4 regions of the Mesorhizobium sp. WSM4989 genome follow, and region 3 is predicted to be linked to each of the others. Evidence: predicted binding sites of a transcription regulator. Region 3 holds the regulator's gene; each other region holds the start of a gene.

Region 1 (4,381 bases), on a different contig from region 3:
CTTGTCGCCATTGGTTTCGATGCGCCACTCGACCTTCGCCCCAGCGGTGTTGAACCCGGAGAAACTCTCCCAGATGGCGGTCATGTCGTCGGAGGGAAAACCGTAGTAGACGGACTCGCGCGCGTCGTCATAGCCGATCAGCACCGGATAGCCGCGATAGCCCGCGCAGGCGAGGTTCGCCCAGTCGCCGTCGCCTTCTTCCGATTGCGCGTAGGTCACGCAGTCCTTCTTCCAGTCGAGGTCGGTATAGTCGCTGGAAATGTCGCCGGCATGGGCCGAGCCACCAAGGATGACAAAGGCAGTAAGAGCAAGCCAGGCGCGCATCCGAAGACCTCCGTTTGGTGCAGCAGCGTAGCGTTAAAACCCGCGTGAGCCTAGGAAGCTGGGTTGGCGCGAAGGGTCAATTGTCTAGGCCACCGACGCCCGGAACTGGGCAGTCGGACGGTGCGGACCACTATTTCTTCAAGCTGGCTTCAATCAGCAGATCGGCGTTGCGGGCGACTGATGCCGCCGGTCCGCCGAGGCCGAACAATTGGCCGCTGATATAGGCGCCCTCGATCAGCAGCAGCAGCCCATCGCCCAGCGTGTCGGAATCAGTCGCACCCATCGCGGCTGCCATGGCGCGCAGGCGCCGGCGCAATTCCTGCTTGTTGTTCTCGCTCACCACCCGCGCGGGATGGCCGTGCTCGGGATATTCGACCGCCGCATTGGTCATGCCGCAGCCGCGATAGTTCGGCCTCTGCGTGCGTTTGCCGACGCGGGTGAGGAATGCGATGATCTGCGCGCGCGGATTGCCAGGATGCGCGTCCACAGCCTCGTCGAACCGCTGCCAGAATTCGAGGTCGTACTTGCGCAGATAGGAAGCGGCGAGTTCGTCCTTGGACGGGAAGGTCCGGTACAGGCTGGGCTTGGTGACGCCGGCGCGCCTGACGATCTCATCGACGCCGATCGCCCGGATGCCTTCGCGATAGAACAGGTCGCGCGCCACGTCGAGGATCTTGTCGGCAGCCTTCGGTGCCGGCGCCGTGCCGGCTCCGCTGATCGACGCTTCAATTTTATTGTCCGATGGCATTCAACAAACTCGCTTGACAATGTTACTGACCGGTACGTATGAATGGAGCCGCTCCATTGCAACGTACCGGTCAGTAACATGATAGCTCATTCCCGTCCCTTTGGCCAGCGCTACGCCTTCGTCGTCGTCGCAGTCATCTTCTTCTGCCTGCTCATCGCCGCCGGGCTTCGTTCCGCGCCGGCGGTCATGATGCTGCCGCTGGAAGAGAGCTTCGGCTGGCGGCGCGATGTCGTCTCGCTTGCCGCTGCTGTCGGCATCTTCCTCTATGGCCTCACCGGGCCGTTTGCCGCGGCGTTGATGGAGCGGATCGGGCTACGCCGCACGCTGCTTGCCGCGCTGCTGATCATGTCGGGTTCCACAGCGCTCAGCCTGCTGATGACCAAGCCGTGGCATCTGCTGATCACATGGGGGGTATTTTCGGGCATCGGCTCGGGCGCGGTCGCGACCGTGCTCGGAGCCACCATCGTCAATCGCTGGTTCAAGACCAATCGCGGCCTGGTGATGGGGCTGATGTCCGCCTCGAGCGCGACCGGCCTGCTGGTGTTCCTGCCGCTGCTCGCCTCGCTGGCTCAGTCGGGAGGTTGGAAGCCGGTCGCCGTTGCCATCGCCATTGCCACGGCGGCTCTCGTGCCGCTGGTCTTTCTGCTGGTGCCGGAGCGCCCGGCTTCCATCGGCCAGGTGCGTTATGGCGCCGATGCCGACGACGTGCCGCCGGTGTCGCCGGCCGCGCAAGGCAATTTCCTGGCGCATACGCTGAACACGTTGCGCCGTGCCGCGGGAACCAGGGTGTTCTGGTACCTGTTCGCCACATTCTTCGTCTGCGGTTTCACCACAAACGGCCTCGTCGGCACGCACCTCATCGCATTTTGCGGCGACATGGGCATCGGCGAGGTGCAGGCAGCCGGGCTGTTGTCGATGATGGGCATCTTCGACCTGATCGGCACGACGCTGTCCGGCTGGCTCACCGACCGTTTCGATCCGCGCAAGCTGCTTGGCGTCTATTATGCCGTGCGCGGCCTGTCGCTGATCTATCTGCCCTATTCCGGCTTCTCGGCCGTCAGCCTGGTCATCTTCGCCGTGCTCTATGGGCTCGACTGGATCGCCACCGTGCCGCCGACGCTCAGGCTCGCCAACGAAGCTTTCGGCGACCGCAGCGGCCCGATCGTGTTCGGCTGGATCGTCGCCGGCCACCAAGTGGGCGCCGCGGCGGCGGCGGCCTTCGGCGGCACGATGCGCGAATTGCAGGGCAATTACGAGCTTGCCTTCCTGATCGCCGGCATGACCGGCATAGCCGCGGCCTGTATTTCGCTCTTGATCAACACGAGCAAGCCGGCTTTTGAGCCGGAACCGCAGGCGGCGTAAGCGCGACTTCCCTTCTCCCGCAAGGGGAGAAGGGGAGAGCTGTGACCTGTTATCAAAATTTCATGGTTCCGATATGCGCCTGAAACATTGAGGCCGGAGGTTGGCGGTCCCGTTCAACGCCATCCGGAGACAGCCATGAACAAGCTCTCGTTAACCCGCCGCCCTTTCGTCACCTCGGCCAGCGCCTTTGGCCTAGTCGGCGCCTCCGGACTCGCGTTGCCTTACTATTCGCGCGCCAATCAGCGCCCGGCCTTCACCCACGGCGTCCAGTCCGGCGATATCGACGCCACCTCCGGCATGGTCTGGACCCGCACCGACCGGCCGGCGCGCGTGATGTACGAAGTGTCGACCACCGAAAGCTTCGTCGACGCCGTCAGGCTGGCGCCGCTCGATACCTCGCCCGCCAGCGACTATACGGTGAAGCGGCTGCTCACCGACCTCGCCGCCGACCAGGACATTTTCTTCCGGATGACGGCCGCCGATCTTTCCGACATCAACGCCATCTCCGAGCCGATCGTCGGCCGTTTCCGCACCGCGCCGGCGTCGAAGCGCGACGTGCGCTTCGCGTGGTCGGGCGACACCGCCGGCCAGGGCTGGGGCATCGACGAGACCGGCATGAAGACCTACTCCACCATCGCCAAGCACACGCCTGACTTCTTCCTCCATTCCGGCGACACGATCTATGCCGACGGCGCCATGAAGGACGAGGTCGACCTGCCCGGCGGCGGCAAGTGGAAGAACGTCGTCATGATCGACGGCAAGCGCAAGGTCGCCGAAACGCTGGACGAATATCGCGACCAGTGGAAGTACAACATGATGGACAAGCACGTGCTCGCGCTTAGCGCCATCTGCCCGACCTTCTACCAGTGGGACGACCACGAGGTGGTGAACAACTGGTCGGATTCGAAGGACCTGACGGCCGACAACCGCTACACGGAAAAATCCATCCATGTGCTGGCGGCCCGAGCGGCGCGCGCCTTCCATGAAATGACGACCATCCGCTACGAGCCTTCGGAACCGGGACGCGTCTATCGCAAGATCGCCCACGGGCCGCTGCTCGACGTGTTCTTCCTCGACATGCGCTCCTACCGCGGCCCGAACGGCCCCGACATGGAGGACACGCTGACGCCGAAGTCGCGCATGCTCGGCGAGCAGCAGACGCAGTGGCTGAAGCGCGAGCTGGCGAATTCCAAGGCGACCTGGAAGATCATCGCCGCCGACATGCCGCTCGGCCTCGTCGTCTGGAACGACGCGGCCAAAAAGGTCGGAGCCGAGGCGGTCAGCAACGGCGACAATGGCGCGCCGAAGGGCCGCGAGCTCGAATTCGCCGACCTGCTGCGCTACATCAAGACCGCCGGGATCACCAACACGGTGTGGCTGACCGCCGACGTCCACTACACGGCGGCGCATTACTACAATCCGGACAAGGCGCAGTTCCAGGATTTCAACCCGTTCTGGGAATTCGTCTCCGGCCCGATCCACGCCGGCACCTTCGGTCCCAACGATCTCGACATGACCTTCGGGCCCGAGCTGAAGTTCATCAAGGCGCCGAGCGCCGAGCAGGGCCAGAACCTGCCGCCATCAGCGGGCCTGCAGTTCTTCGGCCTGGTCGACATTTCCGGCGCCACCGAGCAGCTAACGGTGCGGCTGATGGATCGCGACGACAACCAGCTCTACAAGGTCACGCTCGATCCGGTGCGGTCGGCTTAGGGTCGGCGCCAGGCAACCCTCTCTGTCCTGTCGGACTGTCCGTCACGGCAGAGGAGGGTGTGCCGGAGTGCTACCTTTGTCGATAGCCGTCGCAATATTAATCCGGATAGCAAGTCGCGGGAATGCTCGGCCAGACGGCGGTGTCGCAGTTGGCTGCCTTCTGGCGCTGCTTGAAGGCGGCGCTGACCGGGCCGGTGACGATCGGGTCGACCCCGTCCGGGGCGTCGGCAAACATCT
Region 2 (4,381 bases), on a different contig from region 3:
TCGCTGGAAGATCGCAGCGGGATCGAGGTGATCGCGGCGATGCTCGATTCCTGCGACGCCGGTACGCCGCGCGAGGAATGGCACCGCGTTGGTCTGGATTTTCACATCGAGCTGGCCAGGCTTTCCGGCAATGAATTCCTGCTTAGGGGAGTCCGCGATGCAATGACCAGGCTCTCCCGCGCGCGTTGGCTGGAAGTGCGCGACGAGGCGGCGCTTGGCCGCGCCTGGGCCGAGCACCACGCCATCCTGGCTGCCGTGCGAAAGGGTGACGCCGAAAAGGCGGCACGGCTGCTCTCGGCCCACATCGCCGGCAGCCGCGACCGCCTGGTGACTTCGCTGCATGACGAGCGGCGCGGCCTGCGCGCCAGGGGCTTTGCCGTCGTCGCTGCCTGATCCTCGGCCATCGTCGAATATTAGAACTTCAACAAGTTCGTCAGCTTGGGCGGGCTTGCAAGATGTTCGGCACAATGCTGTAGGAGGCGACGGACATCTTTAAACGACGGACGCATGGCCTCGCCCTTACGCACCGCAGCGCGGGTATTTTATTTCATACGCAACATCACCCGCGATGTGGCGCCGCAGGCTCTCTTTCGCCAGCGGCTTGCGCGCCGGCTGGAGCAGGCACGGCTCTCCAGCAAAACGGTCCGTGATCGGGTCAACTACTACAACCGGCTCGACCATAGCTTCGTGCCGAGCGCGGCGGCCGTGCCGGCCAGTCAAATACCCAAGTTCGGGAGCATGTACTATTACGACCTGAAGGAGTTCGCCCGCTACTTCGATCGCCACCTGCTCATCGATCTCGAGTTTGGCGACGTCGTCGACGTTCCGGCGGTGCCGTCAATCGTCAAGGACCGGCCGATCCGTAACGACAACGGCAACGCCGTGATCATGAAGCTCGACAAGTTCCGCCATTTCAACATGCCAAAGGACAATCTGTCCTTCGCCGACAAGCGCCCGATGGCGGTCTGGCGCGGTCATTTCAACAATCCGATCCGCAAACGGTTCGTCGATGCCGTGCGCGACCTGCCGTCTTGCGATGCCGGCTCGCCCAAGCCAAGCGCCCCGGAGAACTATCGCAAGCCGTATCTCACGATCGCGCAGCAGCGGCAGTTCCGCTACATCGTCTCGCTCGAAGGCAATGACGTGGCGACGAACCTCAAGTGGATCATGAGCTCGAATTCGCTCTGCCTGATGCCGCCGCCGACCTACGAAACCTGGTTCGCCGAGGCTGAGCTCGAGGCCGATGTTCACTACGTGCCTCTGGCGTCGGATTTTTCGGACGTCGCCGACAAGATCGCCTATTTCGAAAAACACCCGGCGGAAGCCCAACGCATCATAACGGCGGCCAACGCCTATTGCCGCCGGTTCAGCAACGAAAAGGACGAGCGGGCGGTATCGCTGCTCGTCCTCTACAAATATTTCGTGCTCAGCGGCCAGATCGAACCCGACCCGGAGGTCTGGAGTTTTATCGCCGGCTGACCTCCGCGCGTTTTCGGGCGCGGAGCACGGCGCGGATTCTTAGATATCGCTGCGGTCGAGCACCAGGTCGGCGGGGCCGAACCGGTTCTTGGCGGTGAGCTGCTGGTGCCAGTAGGGATAAAGCACCGGCGGGCGGCTGACGTCGTCGAGGCGCAGGCGCTCGTCCAGGGACAGCGTCAGGCTGGCCGCGGCGAGGTTGTCCTTGAGTTGGGCTTCGTTGCGGGCGCCGATCACCAGCGAAGAAACGGCCGGGCGGCCGAGCAGCCAGGCAAGCGCCACCTGTGCCGCCGAAACGCCGCGCGCCTTGCCGATTTCGACCAGAACGTCGACGATCCGCCACAACCTTCCCTCGTCCCGGATCGGCGGTTCGGACCAGCCGCCAAGCTGGCGGGCCGTCGGGCTGTCGCGACGGTATTTGCCCGACAGCAGGCCGCCGGCCAGCGGGCTCCACACCAGCACGCCAAGACCCTGGTCGACCGAGATCGGCAGCAACTCGTACTCCGCCTCGCGCGCTTCCAGCGTGTAGTGGATCTGCTGCGTGACGAAGCGCGGCTGATGATGGCTGTCGCTGATCGAGAGCGCCTTCATCACCTGCCAGCCCGAATAATTGGAACAGCCGACATAACGGATCTTGCCCTGGCTGACCAAAGTGTCGAGCGCAGCGATCGTTTCCTCCAGCGGCGTGACCCCATCCCACTCATGCAGGAAATAGATGTCGATGACGTCGGTCTTGAGCCGCTTCAGGCTCCGCTCGCATTCCCGGATCAGGTGATGGCGCGACAGGCCTTCGTCGTTGGGGCCGTTTCCGATCCGCATGCGCGCCTTGGAGGCGATGAGCACATCGTTCTTGCGCTTGCCGCCGAGCGCCTCGCCGACGATCTCCTCCGACAGGCCGTTCGAATACACGTTGGCGGTGTCGATGAGATTGATGCCGGCATCGATGCAGGTATCGATGATGCGGCTCGCCTCCGAGAGATCGGATTTGCCGACGGCGGCGAACGGGCCCGTCCCGCCGAAGGTCATCGTGCCAAGGGTCAATGTCGAAACCTTCAGGCCGGAACGGCCAAGCGTGCGGTATTCCATGTCAGGTCCTTGCGATTTGTTTTGAAGAGGCGCGCCGTCGCGGGCGCCGGGAAGAGGCGAAACTATTTGTAGGACAATTCGGGCGGCTTGTCGCCCCGCCATCGATACGGGCCGATCACATATCGGCTGGTCCAGCGTTGCCGGCTCCTGCTCGCAATAAAACCGTCATTGCGCGTCTGTATCTCAGTCGGCTTACGGAGTTGTGTTTCCGGCCGCGGCCGGAGCGCATCCGAGGCGAAAGTGGCTGACAGGCAGGAGCTGCGCAATGAACGAGGTCAAGACGAATTCCGGAGCCAAGGACTGGCTGGAAGCCGAACTCGAGGACACGCTCGACGAGGACTATGAGCTGGAGATTTCCGAGCCCGCGCTCTCGCTCGAGATCGCCAGGATCTACAAGAAGTCGCATCCGCCCTCCATCGAGCGGACGACCTATTTCCGCGAGCTGCTGCGTCTGCAGTCGGAGCTCATCAAGCTGCAGTCCTGGGTTGCCTACCACAAGAAGAAGCTGGTGGTGATCTTCGAGGGACGCGACTCGGCCGGCAAGGGCGGCGTCATCAAGCGCATCACCCAGCGCCTCAATCCGCGCATCTGCCGCGTCGTCGCGCTGCCGGCGCCGACCGAGCGTGAAAGATCGCAATGGTATTTCCAGCGCTACGTGCCGCATCTGCCGGCGGGCGGCGAGATCGTGCTGTTCGACCGCTCCTGGTACAACCGATCGGGCGTCGAGCAGGTGATGGGCTTTGCCAATGCGGATCAGGTCGAAGAGTTTTTCCGCGACGTGCCGGAATTCGAACGCATGCTGGTGCGCTCCGGCATCACGCTGGTGAAATACTGGTTCTCGATTACCGACGAGGAGCAGCAGATGCGCTTTTTGATGCGCATCCACGATCCGATGAAGCAGTGGAAGCTGTCGCCGATGGACCTGCAGTCGCGCGTGCGCTGGGAACAATACACCAAAGCCAAGGAAGAGACCTTCGCCCGTACCAACATCAAGGAAGCGCCGTGGTTCATTGTCGAAGGCAACGACAAGAAGCGGGCCCGACTGAACTGCATCGATCACCTGCTGCAGCAAATGCCTTACGAAGACGTGCCGCATGAGGAGATCACGCTGCCGGAGCGCGTCTTCAACCCGGCCTACGAGCGCCAGGTGCTGCCGCGCGAGCTTTATGTGCCGTCGAAGTATTGAGCACTTCCCCATCTCCCACAGAGGGAGAAGGGGGAGCCTAGCTTACGCGCGCCCGATCATCACATGCGTCGCGTCGGCGGTCGCGACCTGGCTGGTGCAGCGGTAGCCGAGCTTCGGCATGTCCAGCCCGGCGAAAAGATGCTCGCCGGAGCCGAGCAGGATCGGCGAGATCGCGAGATGCATCTCGTCGATCAGGCTTTCCTTCAGATATTGCCGGATCGTGGCGACGCCGCCGCCGACCCGCACATCCTTGTCCTTGGCGGCCGTCTTCGCCTGTTCGAGCGCCGAATGGATGCCGTCGGTGACGAAGTAAAACGTCGTGCCGCCTTCCATTAAGATCGGCGCCCGCTTGTGATGGGTGAGCACGAAGACCGGCACGTGATAGGGCGGGTTGTCGCCCCACCAGCCTTTCCAGCTCTCGTCCGGCCATTCGCCGCGGACCGGCCCGAACATGTTGCGGCCAAGGATCCAGGCGCCGACATTCTCAAAACTGCGCGCGGCGAAGCTGTCGTCGCTGCCGGTGGTGCCGCCGTCTTTGCCGATCACCATCTCACGAAAGGTGCGCGTGCCGATCATCCATTTATGCAGTCCTTCGCCGCCGACGCCGAGCGGGCTTTCGAGAGTCTGATCGGG
Region 3 (4,381 bases):
AACGCCGATCACCTTGTCCTTCGCCTGCGCGACCGACGCCAACGTCAACGACATGGCGACGCCCGCCAGAATGGCGGCTGCGAATCTCTTCATGATATCCTCCCTGCGCCCCTCGCGGCGCGACCCAGACTGGCCCGAAGGCGATGAGGCTTTTTTTCGAGCCTCGAAAAAATACTGATCCAACGCTAAAGCGCTGTCAACTGCAATTCTGACGGTTTTTGAGGTGGTCACGTACTTTTTTCGAGACCCGCAATAAATAATGACAGTGCCGACCGCTTCTGCCACTATCGCGGAACAGTTCGGGAGGAGGCGCAGCCCGGTCCACCGAAACTTGTAAGACCAGGACGGTTCGGGTGCCGGCGTGCGGGACTGAACCGATCTGGCGCGTCGCCGAGTCCTGTGCATGATCGAGAGGCCGCGCTGACTGGGAGGAGAAAAAATGTCGGTCGGAATCCGCCACGACGATCTGCGCCGGCGCAACCGCGCCATGGTGCTCTCGGCCGTGCGCCGGGCCGGCCAACCGTCGCGCACGGAAATCGCCGCGACCACCGGGCTCAGCCATTCGACCATTTCGGCGATCTCTTCCGACCTGATCCAGGAAGGCATCCTGGCCGAGAGCAAGCCGAGCGAGACCGCGTCTCTGAAGCGCGGCCGGCCACAGGTGGGCCTCGCGCTCAAGCCGGAGGCGGCGGCGGTGGTGACGGTGGTGCTGTCGCTCAATTTCCTCTCGGTCGCCGTTATTGATTATGCGGGTCAGGTCATCGCCGAGGAGCAGCGCCGCCTCGATACGCTCACCATGCCGCGCAACGAGCTGATCGGCGAATGCTTGGCGATCGTGCGGCGCCGGCTGGACGATCCGGACCTCGACGTCGGCAGCGTCGCCCGCATCGCCATGGGCATCCAGGGCATCACCGATTCCCATGCCCGCGCCATGCTATGGTCGCCGATCACGCCGCTGACCGACATTCCCTTCGCCGACATCCTGGAAAAGGAATTCGGCATTCCGGCCACCATGGAAAACGACTGCAACATGATGGCGGTGGCGCTGCAGTGGCGCGATCCCGACCGCTATCGCGACAATTTCATCGCCATCCTGCTCTCGCACGGCATCGGCATGGGCCTGGTGCTGAAGGGCGAGCTGTTCACCGGCACGCATTCTTCCGGCGGCGAGTTCGGCCACATGATCCATCGTCCGGGCGGCGCGCTCTGCCGTTGCGGACGCCGCGGCTGCGTCGAGGCCTATGCCGGCAACTACGCCATCTGGCGCAGCGCCATGAAGATGAGCGAGGACGCCGAGCCGGTCGATGTCGGCGACGCCGACATGCGGGCGCTCGCCGCCAAGGCGCGCGAGACGGATGGCCCGGAGCGCGAGGCCTATCGCCGGGCCGGGGAGGCGCTGGGCTTCGGCCTTGGCAGCCTGTTCGCGCTGATCGACCCGGCGCCGGTCGCCATGGTCGGCGTCAGCGCCGCCGCCTTTGACCTGATCGAGCCGGCGCTGCGCGAGGCGATCGGCCAGACCGCCGGAGGCCAGCATTCAAACTCGATCTCCTTCGATACCGAGCCGAACGAATTGCCGCTGATCCGCGAAGGCTGCGCCGTGCGCGCGCTGACCTTCGTCGACCAGGAGATTTTCGCCCCGGGCGTGCAGGCAAGAGCGGGCAAGAACGTGGCCTGAGCAGCTTCGATAGCGATCGTTGGCTTCTGTGCGTCCTGCAGACGCCGGAGATTAGCGAAGGCCCCGCAGCTTCGTCATTCCAGGGCGGAGCAGGAGCGAAGCTCCGTCGCGGAGACCCTGGAATCCATGCCATTACCTCAATCGTCGGATGAGCGGAGCAGAATTTCTGCACCGCCGCGGCGCGTGGAAGTCGCGTGGATCGTCGGGTCTGCGCCGCGTCGCGACGCTTCGTGCTCCGCCCGTGGACGGCGAAGCACCAGCGTCTCGATAACCCGCCAGCGCAGATAGAACCCGTCAGACCTTCGGTGCCCTGGATCTAATCTTCCCTGATCGCGTAGCCCGCCCCACGGATGGTACGTATGACGTCCGGCATCCGGCCGTTGTTGACCGCCTTGCGCAGGCGTCCGACATGCACGTCCACGGTGCGCTCGTCGATATAGATCGTCTCGCCCCATACATTGTCGAGCAGCTGGCTGCGCGAGAACACCCGGCCGGGATGCCGCATCATGAATTCCAGCAGCCTGAACTCGGTCGGGCCGAGCCGGATCTCGCTCTTCTTGCGGTAGACGCGATGCGATTCGCGATCGAGCACGATGTCGCCGACCTTGAGCACGCTGGACAGCACCTCCGGCTTGGCGCGGCGCAGCAGCGCCTTGACCCTGGCCATGAATTCCGGCGTCGAGAACGGCTTGACCAGATAGTCGTCGGCGCCGGTCGAGAGGCCGCGCACCCTGTCGCTTTCCTCGCCGCGCGCGGTCAGCATGATGATCGGCAGGCGTTCGGTCTCGGGCCGCATCCTGAGGCGCCGGCAAAGCTCGATGCCGGACACCGCCGGCACCATCCAGTCGAGCACCAGAAGGTCGGGTACATTCTCCTGCAGGCGGATCTCGGCCTCGTCGCCGCGCGTCACCACCTCGACCTGATAGCCCTCGGATTCGAGGTTGTAGCGGAGCAGCACCCCCAGCGGCTCCTCGTCCTCCACCACCATGATGCGTGGCGCGATCATTTAGCAGGCACCTTCGCTGTCAGGCCGCCGGCGCCGACATCGCCGTCTCGTCCTGCTTAGGACGATTCGCCGGCAATTGCGTGCCGGTCAGCACATAGTAGGCGTTCTCGGCGATGTTGGTGACGTGGTCGCCTATGCGCTCCAGATTCTTGGCGCAGAACAACAGATGCGTGCAAGCCGTGATGTTGCGCGGATCCTCCATCATGTAGGTCAGGAGCTCGCGGAAGACGGAGGTGTATTTGACGTCGATGCGCTCGTCGTCGTTGCGGAGCTTGGCGAGCGCCGTGGCGTCGCCGGCGGTGTATTCCTCGATCACGCCCTGCACTTGGATCAGCACCAGCTGCGCCATCGAATCGATGGAGTGCGAAAGGTCGCGCGGCGCGGCGCTGATGCCGACCGAGCCGACGCGCTTAGCGATGTTCTTGGCAAGGTCGCCGATGCGCTCGAGATCGCCGGCCATGCGGATGGCGCCAACGACGCTGCGCAGGTCGTCGGCCATCGGCTGGCGTTTGGCAATCAGCGTGATGGCGCGATCGTCGAGCTCGCGTTGGCGCGCGTCCATGATGGCATCGTCGGAGACCACGCGCTGCGCCAGCGCGTTGTCGGAATTCAGCAGAGCCTTGGTCGACGCGCCGACCATCGAGCCGGCAAGATCGCCCATGTCGCGGATGAGCTGGCTGATCTGCCTCAGATCCTCGTCGAAGGAAGCGACCGTATGGGCCATGGTTATGTCCTCGTATGAACTCAGCCGAAGCGGCCGGTGATGTAGTCCTGCGTGCGCTTCTCGCGGGGCGAGGTGAAAATCTTTTCGGTCCGGTCGAATTCGATCAGCTCGCCGAGATACATGAACGCCGTTTGCCGCGAGACGCGCGCCGCCTGCTGCATGTTGTGGGTGACGATCACGATCGTGTAGTCGGCCTGCAGCTCGTCGATCAGCTCCTCGATCTTGGCGGTCGACAGGGGATCGAGCGCCGATGCCGGCTCGTCGAGCAGGATGACCTCCGGCTTCACCGCCACGGTGCGGGCGATGCAGAGCCGCTGCTGCTGGCCGCCCGAAAGGCTCTGGCCGCTGGCGTTGAGCTTGTCCTTGACCTCGTTCCACAGCGCGGCGCGCTTCAGCGCCTGCTCGACGCGATTGTCCATCTCGGCCTTGCTGATCTTCTCATACAGCCTAACGCCGAAGGCGATGTTCTCGTAGATCGACATCGGGAACGGCGTCGGCTTCTGGAACACCATGCCGATCTTGGTCCTGAGCAGGTTGAGGTCCTGCGAGCGGTCGAGGATGTTCTTGCCGTCGAGCAGCACCTGGCCTTCGGCGCTCTGCTTCGGGTAGAGCTCGTAGATGCGGTTGAGCACGCGCAGCAGCGTCGACTTTCCGCAGCCCGAAGGTCCGATGAAGGCGGTGACGCTGCGCTCGGGCAGCGACAGGTTGATGTCCTTCAGCGCCTTCGACTGGCCATAGTAGAAGTTGAGGTTCTTGACTTCGATCTTGGCCTTCTCGGCGGTCGTCTCGGCTACGTTCAGGTCGGTGGACAACATCGGTTTCATCTGTCCTCTCTGCGTCCGGTAAGGCTGCGGGCGAAGATGCTCAGCCCGAGAACCGTCAGGGTGATTATGAGTGCGCCCGTCCAGGCCAGTTGCTGCCATTCCTCATAAGGGCTCAGCGCAAACTGGAAGATGGTCACCGGCAGGCTGGCCAT
Region 4 (4,381 bases), on a different contig from region 3:
TGATGACGGCGACATTGCCGGAGGCGAAAGCGGGCAGGGCGGTCTGGATTTCGGCGTCGCTGGTCATGGTTGATGTCCTTGTTCCGGGTCGAGCCGAACTTAACGCCGGTCAGGGGCGAGGCAAGCCTTGATCGCTGCAATGATCGACGGCGGTACCGCCAATGGGTTGACGGCAGCAGCTTGCCCCGCGCATGCTGCCGGAAAAGGAGTTCGGCATTGACCGATTGGATCGGAATCCTGAAGGAGCAGACCGCCACCGGCGAACAGATGGGCCGGGATGTGCCGAAGATGCTCGCCAACCCCGATATCAGCGAGGCGCAGGTCAAGACCCTGTTTTCGGCACTGGAGCAACAGGCGGACTTCGCGGAAAAGCTGCGCCTGGCGCTGGAGAAGTTCGGCCATGACTTTCCCGTCATCAAGGCCGCAGAGCGGCTGGAAGAGCGCTATGCCGACCTTGCCGCCTCGGCGGCAGAAAAACTGAAAGCGATGCGGCAGTAAGAACCCGCTATCTTTCCACGAGACGCTCGAACCGCCTGTCCAGCGTAAACCAGGTAATCGCAACTAGTTTGCGGCGAGACTGTTCCCCGACAGTCCGGGCAGGGTAACCTGATAGACCAGGAAGGTGGTGTCGACATCGGCGCCATCCTCGGCCTTGTACGGGGCACCAACCTGGAAGCCGTCCTGGGTGAGAAAGTCGTTGTCGTTGGCGACGAACAGGAAATAGTCGTCAGGCAGCTTCGGGTCCACCACGCTCACCAGCGACATCGCCTCCCACTTCTCCGAGAGGTTGTTCCTGTCGTTCGGCGCGCCGTTGTGCAGGCCGAAACGGCCGAGTTCGCCCTTGTCGTTGATGTCGATGAACGAGGTGAGCTTGGCCGGCGTCACCGACGGATCGAGCACGCCTTTCGGCGCAACCGGCTTGTCGGCGGCGTCGAATGGGCCGTTGGCGATATCGGTGGCCGCGGACAGGTCGACGATCTCGATCTTGCGGTAGACCGACTCGGCGTCCTTCAGCCCCTGGCCGTTGCCGCTGTCGCGTGCCAGCATCAAAAAGCTCTTGTCGGACAGCGCCACGATCTCGCTCTGCGCGGCCACCTTGGTCTTGCCCTTGGCGTCCTTGAACACCGGCAGCGGCACGACATATTCGTGCGCCAGCTTGAGGTGGGCAAGGTCGGAGCCGTCATAGACCAGCGCGCGGGCATTCCGGCGGGTCGAGCCGGAATCGCCGCCATCCTGGCGCGGCGCCGACTGCAGCACGGCGATCAGGAACTTGCCGTCCGGCGTCATCGACATGCCTTCGAGGCCTTGATTGTTCTGGCGGCCGGTCTCGGGATCCTTGGGATCCGGCTCGGCGGCACCCGGGCCAGGATTGTCGGAAGCGAAGTTTGGCTTGCCATGGCGTATCGGCACCAGGGCCGCCGGCGGCTGCGTCGCCGACATCAGGCGGCCGTCGGCCGAAAAGCGATAGATGTTGGGGCCATATTCGTCGGAAATGAACATGGTGCCGTCGGGCAGGCGCACGACCGCCTCGTCGTCGAGCGAAAGCTTGCCGTTGTCGGCCTGCGGCAGGATCGGCATGTCGCCGGCAGCGGGGCGCACGCCGTTGAGCGGGTCGAGGCCGGTGGCGTCGGCGCCCTTGTCGTCGGTCAGAAGCATGGTGTCGGCGAGCGTTGCCTTGACGCCCGACTGTTCCTGGCTGGCGGCGGGCGCCGCGCCCGGGGCGGTCGGGGTCAGCTCGATTGCAATTGTGTTCAAGCGGGGCCGGTAGTCGGTGGTGCCGGCGACGTTGTAGCCGCGGTCCGGCAGCAGCCAGAGCGAGCCTTTGTAGCCGGCGCCGTCACGCGCCCAGCTCTTGGCCTCGATCGCCATGCCGGAGCCCGAACCAAAGGTCTCGCCGAACTTGTCCTTCTGGCTGGCGGGGATGCGGCCAACGCCGACCAGCCCCTTGTTGACATAGCCAACACCCTCGGCGAGCGCAGGGCTGAGGACGGTGAACAGGGCGAGTGCCGCGCCAAGCGCGACGGTTCGGTTGAGGTGCTTCATGATGTCCCCCATGTGACGAGCAGAGCCGGAATGGCAAGACATCGGGTCTAGGACGCGAACATGATACTTGCGTGACAGGAGTGGGGTACTTGCCTTCTTCCCAGAGAAGGAGAGGGTGCTCAATCGCTCTCGCGCGCGACGAGTTCCAGCGGCCAGACTTCGCGGATCGTGCGTGGCCCCTCCGGACCGGCATGGGCCGGGAGTGACGCCAGCAGCATCTCGGCCAGCCGCCGGCCCATCGGCTCCAGCGCCGGACGGAAGGCGGTCAGCGTCGGCGAGAAGTAGCGGCAGAGCGGCGTGTCGACGATGACGATCACCGCGATGTCGTGGCCGGGCCTGATGCCCATCTCGGCCAGTGCCTTGCAGCCGCCGAGCGCCATCGCGTCATTGTTGAAGATGATGGCTGTCGGCCGGTCCTTGGAGAGCATGACACGCGGCGTCACCTGGTAGCCGCCGGTCTCGTTGATGAAGCCGTCGGCGATCAGGCCGGGGTCGACTTCGATGCCGTGCCGCTTCAGAGCCTTGCGGTAGCCGTCGAGGAACAGGTAGCCGAAGTTGAGATCAAGCGAAGGGCGGATGGCAGCTATGCGGCGATGGCCGCGCGCAACCAGCCGGTCGACGGCTTCATCACCCGCCCTCTCGAAATCAATATCGAGCGAAGGATAGGTGTCGCCGCCGGATTGACTTCGGCCAAGCGTGGCGAAGGGAAAGCCGGCCTTGCTGAGATAGTCGATCCGATCGTCTTCCCGCCGTGTATTGGCCAACACGACCGCGTCGGCCCGGCGCGTCTCAACCACGCGGCGCAGCCGCTCCTGCTGATACTGGCCGGGCTCGCCCATGACGACCATCAGATCCAGCTCATGCTCGGCGAGCCGCGCCTGCAGGCCGGTCAGGAACGGAATGAAGAATGGCTCGCCATATTGCTGGTCGCCGGGATGCGGTTGCAGCATGAAGGCGATCGAGCGGGTGGCGCCCTGGCGCAGGCTGCGGCCCGACTGGTTGGGCGAATAGTTCAGCTTCCTGGCCGCCTCGAGCACGCGCTGGCGCGTCTCCGCATTGACGTCGGCGCGGCCGTTCAGCGCGCGCGACACGGTGCCGATCGAAATGTTCAGGTGACGCGCGAGATCGTGGATGCTGGACGCCAAGGCAGGTTCTCCCCCTGACCTCGCTAGCACCGGCCGTCCTTCAGGCCAAGCAGTGGAAGTGATTTTCGCGAGCAGGTGATTGACATTCTACGCCATCGGGTGTGTTCTCGTAAACGTTTACGGAAAAACGTTTACGGTGAAGCCGGAAATGCCGTGACACTCGGCCTGGAGGGGCCGAGCGGAGGAGGAGCGCTGGATGATGAAGGTCGTCCTGGTCGGGTGCGGAGCCATGAGCAGGCAGTGGCTCGATGCCGCGAGGCAGATCGACGGGCTTGCCATTGCCGGCCTTGTCGATCTCGATGCCGAGCGGGCACAGGCGAGGGCGCGCGAGTACGAGCTCCCCAATGCCGTCATCGGCACCAGCCTCGATGCCGTTCTCGATCAGACCCGGCCCGATGCCGTGTTCGATGTCGTGGTTCCTGCTGCGCGGCGCCAGGTCGCGCTTTCAGCCTTTGCCCATAACTGCCATCTGCTCACCGAAAAGCCGCTTGCCGACAGCCCAGAAAATGCGCGCGCCATCATCGAAGCGGCGCGCCGCGCGGGGCGGGTCCATGCCGTGGTTCAGAACCGGCGCTATGTCGCCAATGTCAGGCGGATCCGGCGGTTCCTCGATTCCGGCGCCATCGGCAAGCCGACCAGCATCCATGCCGACTTCTTCGTCGCGCCGCACTTCGGCGGCTTTCGCGAGGAGATGCGCCACGTGCTTTTGCTCGACATGGCGATCCACACGTTCGACGCCGCCCGCTACATGGTCGCCGGCGAACCGGCCGGCGTCTATTGCCAGGAGTGGGAGCCTGCCAATTCCTGGTACCGTCAGGGCTCGTCGGCCAGCGCGGTGTTCGATTTCGGCGGCGGCAAGGTCTTCACCTATGCCGGCTCCTGGTGCGCGGACGGTTTCCGCACGAGTTGGGAAGGCAGCTGGCGCATCGTCGCCGAGCGCGGCAGCCTGTTGTGGGACGGGCATGACGGGTTGAAGGCCGAGGTGGTTGCGTCCGGCCGCGACGGTATCATCGACAAGACCCAGTCGATCGAAGTGCCGGCGCTCGACGCGGCCGACAGAGTCGACGGCCATCTCGGCATCATCCAGGATTTCATGCGCGCGATCGAGACCGGCACCGAACCGGAGACGCGCGGCACCGACAACATCAAAAGCCTAGCCATGGTCTTTGGCGCCATCGAAAGCGCAGAGACCG

Evidence for each region. Region 3 encodes PhoB, which activates phosphate uptake and scavenging genes when phosphate is short. Its sites were predicted from a motif close to TGTCATNNANCTGTCAT; they were not measured.
Region 1: P9217_RS12585 (alkaline phosphatase) is a predicted target of PhoB. The motif match lies at 2,482-2,498, and genes of this name have one in related genera.
Region 2: ppk2 (polyphosphate kinase 2) is a predicted target of PhoB. The motif match lies at 2,715-2,731, and genes of this name have one in related genera.
Region 4: P9217_RS18085 (esterase-like activity of phytase family protein) is a predicted target of PhoB. The motif match lies at 2,104-2,120, and genes of this name have one in related genera.

The regions. Positions count from the first base shown of each region.
Region 1 is NZ_JARTVN010000001.1:2,584,358-2,588,738, forward strand. It holds gene P9217_RS12570 (hypothetical protein) at 1-324, opposite strand, end outside; gene P9217_RS12575 (TetR/AcrR family transcriptional regulator) at 455-1,072, opposite strand; gene P9217_RS12580 (MFS transporter) at 1,151-2,434, shown strand; gene P9217_RS12585 (alkaline phosphatase) at 2,570-4,144, shown strand; gene P9217_RS12590 (hypothetical protein) at 4,242-4,381, opposite strand, start outside.
Region 2 is NZ_JARTVN010000002.1:2,278,084-2,282,464, reverse strand. It holds gene P9217_RS23950 (GntR family transcriptional regulator) at 1-393, shown strand, start outside; gene P9217_RS23945 (glycosyl transferase family 90) at 508-1,479, shown strand; gene P9217_RS23940 (aldo/keto reductase) at 1,519-2,562, opposite strand; gene ppk2 (polyphosphate kinase 2) at 2,828-3,748, shown strand; gene P9217_RS23930 (dihydrofolate reductase family protein) at 3,791-4,381, opposite strand, start outside.
Region 3 is NZ_JARTVN010000003.1:182,269-186,649, forward strand. It holds gene xylF (D-xylose ABC transporter substrate-binding protein) at 1-93, opposite strand, end outside; gene P9217_RS25685 (ROK family transcriptional regulator) at 440-1,675, shown strand; gene phoB (phosphate regulon transcriptional regulator PhoB) at 1,992-2,681, opposite strand; gene phoU (phosphate signaling complex protein PhoU) at 2,701-3,405, opposite strand; gene pstB (phosphate ABC transporter ATP-binding protein PstB) at 3,426-4,229, opposite strand; gene pstA (phosphate ABC transporter permease PstA) at 4,226-4,381, opposite strand, start outside.
Region 4 is NZ_JARTVN010000002.1:1,121,870-1,126,250, forward strand. It holds gene P9217_RS18075 (SDR family NAD(P)-dependent oxidoreductase) at 1-67, opposite strand, end outside; gene P9217_RS18080 (hypothetical protein) at 217-498, shown strand; gene P9217_RS18085 (esterase-like activity of phytase family protein) at 562-2,043, opposite strand; gene P9217_RS18090 (LacI family DNA-binding transcriptional regulator) at 2,163-3,188, opposite strand; gene P9217_RS18095 (Gfo/Idh/MocA family oxidoreductase) at 3,385-4,381, shown strand, end outside.